DNA from 2 places in the Brucella cytisi genome. Region 1 is predicted to be linked to the other one. Evidence: riboswitches for the same ligand, from Rfam matches in the RefSeq annotation. Region 1 holds a riboswitch; the other holds the start of a gene.

Region 1 (4,211 bases):
ATAGCTTCCAGTAATCGGTTGGTATCGAGTCGTAGCCTGCAAGAATGAGACGGACAGCGAGCGGCATGTTGAAGAAAACATGGGCGATCAATATGCCCGTAATACCGTAAATGTCCGGTTGGAACGGATGGCCTGCGGCTTCTGACAGATGCGCAATGAACCCGTTGCGACCATAGATGCTGGTGACGCCGAGCACTGCGACGAGTGCAGGCAGAGCAAGCGGCAGGGCAAACAGGCGCAGAATAAGCCCGCGCCCCGCAAAGCTCGCTTCGGCATAAAGTGCACGGGCGACCGGAACCGCAAACAGCACGGAAAGCAGGCTTGAAGCGATCGCCTGCAGGATCGTGAAGCGCGCAACCCGCCACAGATAGGTGTCGAAATTGGCCGCGGCGTCAAAACCACCGCGGCCCGCTTCGAATGCCAGTGCGACAAGAGCACCACCGGCAAGCACGACCAGAAAGACAAGCGCCAGTACACCCGCAGCCGGTCTGGCGGCAGGTGCGTCTTTCGAGCGGCGCTGTGCCGGGAATGTCGTCATTTACTGGTTGCCGCCAGCCATTCATCGACCCATGACTTCCGGTTCTTGGCTACTTCGTCGGAAGGCAGGAGAAGAGTCTTTTCCAGCTTCGGCATCGCGTCGAAAGCGGCTGGAAGCGGGGTGGATGTCTTGCCCGCTGGATACATCCAGTTGGTTTCAGGAATAACATCCTGGAAGCCGGGGCTGGTCATGAAAGCCAGGAACTTTTGCGCCAGTGGATTTTTCGCGCCAGTGGTGGTCTGGGCGGCCAGCTCGATCTGGAGATAATTACCTTCCGGATAGGCCAGAGCCTTATAGCGCTCCGTCTTTTCCGCAATCATGTGATAGGCGGGAGACGTTGTATAGGACAGCACCATCGGCGCTTCCCCCTTGGTGAAAAGACCATAGGCTTCCGACCAGCCGGGCGTGACGGTGAGAACGCGCTTCTGAAGTTTCTGCCAGGCTGCTTCCGCTTCGTCGCCATAAACCGATTTCATCCAGAGCAACATGCCCAGCCCTGGTGTCGACGTGCGCGGGTCTTGCAGCACGATCTTCTGGGAAGCATCGCCTTCCACCAGTTCTTTCAGGCTCTTGGGCGGATTGGGCAATTTTTCCGAATCGTATACCACGGCGAAGTAGCCATAATCATAGGGAACGAAGATATCGTCCTTGAACCCGCCCGGAACGCTCACATTGCTTTGGTCGATGCCGCTTGGAGCAAAAAAGCCGGTGGCGCGTGCTTCGGTCGTCAGATTGGTATCGAGACCGAGGACGATATCGGCTTTGGTATTGCCACCTTCAAGCTTCAGGCGGTTGAGCAGGGCGACACCGTCGGCCGAAGCGATCCAGTCCACTTCGCAATCGCATTCCTTCTCGAAGTTTTCCTTGATCTTCGGGCCCGGCCCCCATTCGGAAACGAAACTGTCATAGGTATAAACAGTGAGCTTGTCCTTCGCCTGCGCAGAAGGCGTGAAAGCGAGGGCTGTGGAGAATGAAAAGGCCAGCAAAGATAAAAGCCGCATCACGGCACTTCCTTTCTTTTACAACAAGAGGATTGAGCGCCGTTTATGGAGCATCTAATCCCTCCGCCGGTGCAAACCGGATCAGGTTCAGCGGGTTGGCCGTTTTTTAAGCATTTCCGGACGCAAAACCGTTTCACACTTTTGCTGGAAATGCTTTTGGGCCTCTCAGCCATCCGCGAAAGCAGACGGCACCCCGTTAGAGCGGTTGCGAGAATAATCTTTCGCAACGGGAAGGGCAAGGGAGTGCAATGGCGGCGAATGCAGGCTTCCGGCATGGATTTGCCCGTGTTATGAGCGGCTTATGAGCACATTCGTCATTCTCCTTGGCGGTGATCTGGTCGTGACCGATCGCTTGAAACACCAAATTGCAGGTGCGCGTATTCTCGCTGCCGATAGCGGGATCAGGCACGCCGCTGCTCTTGGTGTCGAACCGGAACTTTGGCTTGGCGATTTCGATTCGGCTTCTGCTGAGCTTCGCGTGCAATATGGACACGTGCCGCAAAAGAGGTTCCCTGCTGCCAAGGACATGACGGACGGGGAACTGGCCTTCGAGGAGGCCTTTATGCGGGGTGCGGATCGGGTGATCCTTTGCGGAGCCTTCGGCGGTCAGCGCACTGATCACACGCTTCTGCATCTGACCATGGCGACAGCGCAGGCTGCAAAAGGGCGGAACGTGCTGTTGTCCAGCGGTTCCGAGGAGGCCTGGCCTTTGCCGCCCGGAGATTATGTTTATGATTTTCCGGACGGGACGCCGTTCAGTGTGATTAATTTCAGCACTATCGAAGGCCTTTCGATCACGAATGCGGAGTGGCCGTTAGATAATGTGACACTGCCATTCGGCTCTTCATGGACAGTTTCCAATGTAGTTCGTGGAACACTTCGCGTTACTGCGAGTTCTGGATTGGCGATACTTATAGCCAACTTGGCGATGGAGGAAACACCGCTCTGGGGCCGATAACCTTATCAATCGAAAGAGCTTGACGCTGGCAGGCGAAACGTATTGTAAATGGGCCAAGCGGGTGTCATCTGCTTTACGCCGAAATTGGGGACGCAAAGTCGGTGATTAGTTCAACTCTTGTAGGAGATGTTTCAATGAAGTCACGTCTTACGATGATTGCTGTTGCTGGCGTGCTCGCGTTCTCGACGGCTGCATGCACGACGAATGAACAGCGCACGGCCGGGTACGGCGTTGGTGGCGCAGCACTCGGCGCACTCGCCGGTGGTGCAATTGGCGGCAATGGCCGTGGCGCTCTTGCCGGTGCTGCTATCGGCGGCGTTGCCGGTACGCTCCTTGGTGCAGCCCAGACGCGCAATGGCACGCAGTACTGCCGTTACCGCGATCCTTATGGCCGCGTCTACGAAGCGCCTTGCCAGTAACACTGGGCCAGTAATGACTGGGCCAGCAATAGCTGGATAAATAAGTTTGCTGACAGGTCGGGGAAACCCGGCCTGTTTGTTTTTCACGGGTCTTTTCGTGCCGTACCATTTGACAGAACGGCTTTTGTCGCGGACAAGCAGGGCGGAATTTTTAACCCTGTTTATCGAAGAGAACCATGGCACCACCGCTCCTTCGCCTCGACGAGATCAAGCTCACCTTCGGAGGCACGCCGCTTCTGGAAGATGCCAGCCTTTCGGTAAGCGAAGGCGATCGCATCGCGCTGGTCGGACGCAATGGTTCGGGTAAATCCACGCTGCTCAAGATCGCCGCCGGTATGGTGGAAGCAACGTCGGGTGAGGTTTTCAAACATCCGGGTGCAACCGTCCGCTATCTCCCGCAGGTGCCGGATATGGATGGCTTTGCCAATGTTCGCGCCTATGTGGAAGCGGGGCTCGGACCAGCCGATGACCCGCATCGTGTCACTTATCTTCTCGAACATCTCGGACTGACCGGCGACGAAAAGCCGGATCATCTATCCGGTGGGGAGGCGCGACGTGCCGCCCTGGCGCGGGTGATTGCACCGCAGCCCGACGTTCTGCTGCTGGACGAGCCGACCAACCATCTGGATCTGACCACCATCGAATGGTTGGAAAGCGAACTGCGCCAGATTCGCTCGGCCATTGTGCTGATCTCGCATGACCGCCGCTTTCTGGAAAATGTCAGCCGGGCGACGGTCTGGCTGGATCGCGGTCTTACGCGTCGTCTCGAGCAAGGCTTTGGTCATTTCGAGGAATGGCGCGACAAGGTGCTGGAAGAGGAAGAGCGCGACCATCACAAGCTGGGGCGGCAGATTGCGCGCGAGGAGCACTGGCTGCGCTACGGGGTCACCGCCCGGCGCAAGCGTAATATGCGCCGTCTCGGCGAACTGCATTCCATGCGTGCCGATTTTCGCAATCATCGCAAGGCACAAGGGACAGCGGTACTGGCGGCAAGCGATACCAAGGAATCCGGCAAGCTGGTGATCGAAGCCAAGGGGTTGAGCAAGGCCTATGGCGAGCGTGTTCTGGTCAAGGATTTTTCGATCCGTGTGCAGCGCGGTGACCGTATCGGTCTCGTTGGACCCAACGGTGCCGGAAAGACCACGCTTCTGTCGCTTCTGACTGGCAAGCTTGCGCCGGATTCCGGAACGTTGCGGCTTGGCGTCAATCTCGAAATGGCCGAACTGGACCAGAAGCGCGAAAGTCTCAATCTGGATGAGACATTGGCGCATTATCTGACGGATGGGCGCGGCGAA
Region 2 (4,211 bases), on a different contig from region 1:
AGGATTTCCGCCTCGCCGAAGGCCGGATGCAAGGCATAAGCGGAGCTCAAGAGTTCCAGCGTCGAGCGCACGCTGATGCCACCCCGCTCATCGCTTTCAATCATGGTTGCGCCGATCATGTGTACGCCGTCGCCGCGTGGCACGATGTAGAGCGGAATCCGCGGATGCAGGAGGCGTATGGGTCGCTTGAGATTGATATCGCGCGAGCGCACAACCAGCATTTCACCCTTGACGCCGCGCAGGTCCTGCAACTGATCACGCGCTGCAAGACCGCGTGCATCGACGGTAATGTCGGCCTCGACTTTGACGTCTTTCGCATCCTGCCCCAGATGAAAGACGACGCCTTTCTTCTGCAGTTTTTCGGCGAGCTCGATCAGTGTCTGGCGCGGGTTGAGATGGCCTTCTGCCGCAAAGAAAAGTCCCTGCCGAAAACGGCCGACAAGGTCTGGTTCCAGCGCATCGATCTGGTCTTGATCAATGGTGTCAAATGCTTCCGTCCGGCGGGCAAAGCGGCGCAGTTCGGTCGCATCGCGTGTGTGCGAGAGTACAAGCGTACCCTTGCGATTGACTGTCGAAACGTGCTGCTCCCACCAGCCGATCGCTTCCTGTCCCAAACGAACGACTGGCTCTTCCGCGCTCTCGCCTTCGCACCATGGTGCCAGCATTCCGCCTGCAAACCATGAGCAGCTGTCGGAACCGATCTCAGTGCTTTTGGCAATGACAGTGACTGCATGTCCCTGACCGTGAAATTCTGCCGCGCACACTAGACCGGCGACACCCGCTCCGATGATGGTGACGCGCATCACATGGCCTCCTCTGAGGGAACTTTCCAGAGATTATGGAAGTGATGAACAGGCCCATGGCCCTGTCCGATCTTCAACGCATCGGCGGCGCGGATTGCCCCTTGCAGATAGGCATGGGCTGCAATGACTGCTTTTTCGAGCGGAAGGTTCTTGGCAAGCTCTGCAGCAATGGCTGAGGAGAGCGTGCAGCCCGTGCCATGGGTGTTACCGGTCCGGATACGCGTCGCCTCGACACGCAATGTTGGCTGATCGCGGCGAACCAGCAGGTCGACGCAGATTTCGCCTTCCGCATGGCCGCCCTTCATCAAAACAGCTTTCGCGCCTAGTTCGAGCAAGGCACGCCCCTGTTCTTCGGCGTTTACATCGTCGCGAGCCAGATCGCTGTCGAGCAAGCAGGCCGCTTCAGGCCGGTTGGGCGTCAGCAGCGTGGCCAGCGGAACCAGTTTCTGGCGCAAAAGCGCAATGGCGTTTTCGCTCAAAAGCCGGTCGCCGGATTTTGCAACCATCACCGGGTCGAGTACGACAGGGCCGGAGAAATGCGCAAGGCCCCGCGCAATGGCCTCTATGGTTTCGGGCACGGAAACCATGCCGATCTTCACCGCCGCTACATCGAGATCGCTGAAGACGGCATCGATCTGCCCTGCGACGATGGCGGGTGGGATATCGTGCACTGCGCTCACCGTGCAGGTGTTCTGCACGGTCACAGCGGCAATGACGCTCGCACCATAGACGCCGAGCGCCGAGAATGTCTTGAGGTCGGCCTGAATGCCAGCTCCGCCGCCACTATCGGAACCGGCAATAGTCACGCATATGGGCACGAATGCCGCACTGCCGTTTGATGTGGTTCGGGAGAAACTGTTTTTTTGGTCCATCATCACGTCTCTCATTCCGAACGGAAAATGAGACGTCATGAACCTGTTTGGAGCTTGAACTCCGATGAGGGAAACCCTCGGCTGCGACGCGTCAAACTCCGTTCCCTACGCAGGTATTACCCGGATCAGGTTCAATGGGTTAACGCGATCAGCGTCTCTCAGCCTTTTGTGTCGCAACATCGGACGGAAAACCGCTTGGCACTTTTCCTGATATTGCTTCGAAGGCACCCCAACGAATTTTGCGTCTTTAGGCATAGGCTGGAAGTTGAAGCCGGTCAAGCGATGGAAAAATGCAGTTTTAAAGAAAATCCTTAAATCGACCCTCAATTTGTATATGGTTTATTAAAATTCTCGGCTTTAATCTATGTTCGGGGTGCATCTTCCGCGTGTTACTCATGGTGCCATGAAACTTGACGGTCCACTTGTAGGGTGGATCGAGATTATCCAGTAGGATCAGTTGGATGAGGGATTTACGATGAGGAAGCGGAGGGGCGCTTCAGCTTCGACGGAAGGCACGATGGCGCACACGTCCGAGCAGGACTTCCGCATCCTTTTCACAACCCATCCGACACCGATGTGGGTTTATGATCCGGAGACGCTGCATTTCATCGTGATGAATGACGCTGCCTATCGGCTCTATGGATATACCGCTGATGAAATTCCGGGAATGACAGTGCTCGATATTCGGCCCCAGACAGAACGGGATCGAATGCTGGCTGCCATTCGTGATCGCAGCGACCTTGAACGACCGGAGCGCTGGCAACATCTGCGCGCGAATGGTGAAATCATTGATGTTCTGACTTACGGACGTCAAGTGCTGTTTGACGGTAAGGAAGCGATTCTCGCCATTGTTCAGGACAGGACAGAGTTGGCAGAAGCCAATCGTCAGGCAAACCACGCCCAAACCCTGCTGGACAGCCTCGTCAACAATCTGCCGCTTGGTGTCTTCGTCAAGGATATGCACGATGACGGTCGGTATGTGCTCTACAATCAGGCCGCATCAGCGGCGAGCGGACAGCCGGTAGACGAAGCCATCGGTTCGACCGACCTCGATCTTTTCCCTGAACGCGAGGCAACCGTCATCATCCAGCAAGATCGCACGGCGATGCGGCGTCGGGGCGTGTTGAACGTCGAACGCAAGATCGAGCGCAAGGACGGAACGTCGCGAACGATGCGGATCATAAAATGTTCGATCCCACCGGTCGAGGGCAACGAGCCCCGCTATTTGATCGGGCTCGTTGAGGATATAACCGAACGGCGTGAGATCGAGGAACGCATGGCACATATTGCCATGCATGACAGTCTGACAGGCTTGCCGAACCGCGCCTATTTTGCTCACCATGTCGAGAGCCTGTTGAAAAAGGGCGGGGATTCCGAGCCTTTTGCCTTGTTCTACCTTGATATCGATCATTTCAAGAACATCAACGACAATATCGGGCATCAGGCTGGCGACCAGCTTTTGCAAGAAGTGGCGCGTCGACTGAAGCAGATCACGACTTCGGATGAATTCATTGCCCGGCTGGGAGGCGACGAATTTGCCATTGTCTACCGAAACGGGACACTGGCACAAATTGCAATGTTCGCTGACCGTATCCTTTCTGCTTTTCAGGATCCGTTCGAACTGGTGCGCAATTCAGAATTCGTCGCCTGCAGCATGGGCATCACCCAGGCGCCATTGCATGGAGACAATCCCGATGTGCTGATGCGCAATGCCGATCTCGCGCTTTATGCTTCAAAATCAGGTGGACGTCGTACATTCCGGTTCTATCAGCACTCCCTGCGTCTGGCGGCGGAGAAGCGTTATGTCATGACCGGCGAACTTCGTCAGGCTCTGCTGGATGAACAGTTTGAACTGCATTATCAACCGATTTTCAATCTTGAGAGCGGCAAGATTTCCGGCTTTGAAGCGCTGATCCGCTGGCGTCATCCTGATCGCGGTATGGTTTCACCGGCGGAATTCATTCCACTGGCAGAAGAAACCGGGCTCATCGGACCGATCGGCGACTGGGTTCTAAGGACTGCATGTCGGGAAGCTGTGCTCTGGCCGGAGGAAATAAAAGTCTCGGTCAATCTTTCACCGGTCCAGTTCAGTCAGACCACGATCTTGCATTCCGTCACGGATGCGTTGGAAGCAGCGCGTCTTTCACCCGACAGGCTTGAGCTTGAAATCACGGAGTCGGTCTTCTTGTCGAACAGCAAGAACAATATCGAGTTGCTGTTCGAACTTCGCCGATTGGGCGTTCGTATCGCGATGGATGATTTCGGGACCGGCTATTCTTCTTTGAGCTATTTGCGATCATTCCCATTTGATAAGATCAAGATTGATCGCAGTTTCGTTTCAGGGATCGAAGTCGATACGCGCGATCTGGCCATCATTCAGGCTGTGGCAACGCTCGGTGCGGGCTTCAATATTGTCACGACGGCCGAGGGCGTGGAAACCGCACAACAGTTGGAACGTTTGAAGACCGAGCGTTTTGGCGAAGTGCAGGGTTTCTTGACCGGGCGGCCAATGCCTGCCGGAGACGTGCATTCCTTT

The links. Region 1 has a riboswitch for thiamine pyrophosphate ahead of thiB (thiamine ABC transporter substrate binding subunit). Riboswitches for the same ligand answer to the same signal wherever they lie in the genome.
Positions count from the first base shown of each region.
Region 2: linked by a shared signal. The riboswitch ahead of thiD (bifunctional hydroxymethylpyrimidine kinase/phosphomethylpyrimidine kinase) and the one ahead of thiB (thiamine ABC transporter substrate binding subunit) in region 1 are both predicted to bind thiamine pyrophosphate.

Region 1 covers NZ_JBCAUP010000045.1:14,061-18,271, reverse strand. The annotation lists gene thiP (thiamine/thiamine pyrophosphate ABC transporter permease ThiP) at 1-538, opposite strand, end outside; gene thiB (thiamine ABC transporter substrate binding subunit) at 535-1,539, opposite strand; TPP riboswitch at 1,581-1,745, opposite strand; gene AAE521_RS25920 (thiamine diphosphokinase) at 1,841-2,497, shown strand; gene AAE521_RS25915 (glycine zipper domain-containing protein) at 2,632-2,916, shown strand; gene AAE521_RS25910 (ABC-F family ATP-binding cassette domain-containing protein) at 3,093-4,211, shown strand, end outside.
Region 2 covers NZ_JBCAUP010000004.1:373,162-377,372, reverse strand. The annotation lists gene AAE521_RS06365 (FAD-dependent oxidoreductase) at 1-803, opposite strand, end outside; gene thiD (bifunctional hydroxymethylpyrimidine kinase/phosphomethylpyrimidine kinase) at 803-1,675, opposite strand; TPP riboswitch at 1,761-1,917, opposite strand; gene AAE521_RS06355 (putative bifunctional diguanylate cyclase/phosphodiesterase) at 2,151-4,211, shown strand, end outside.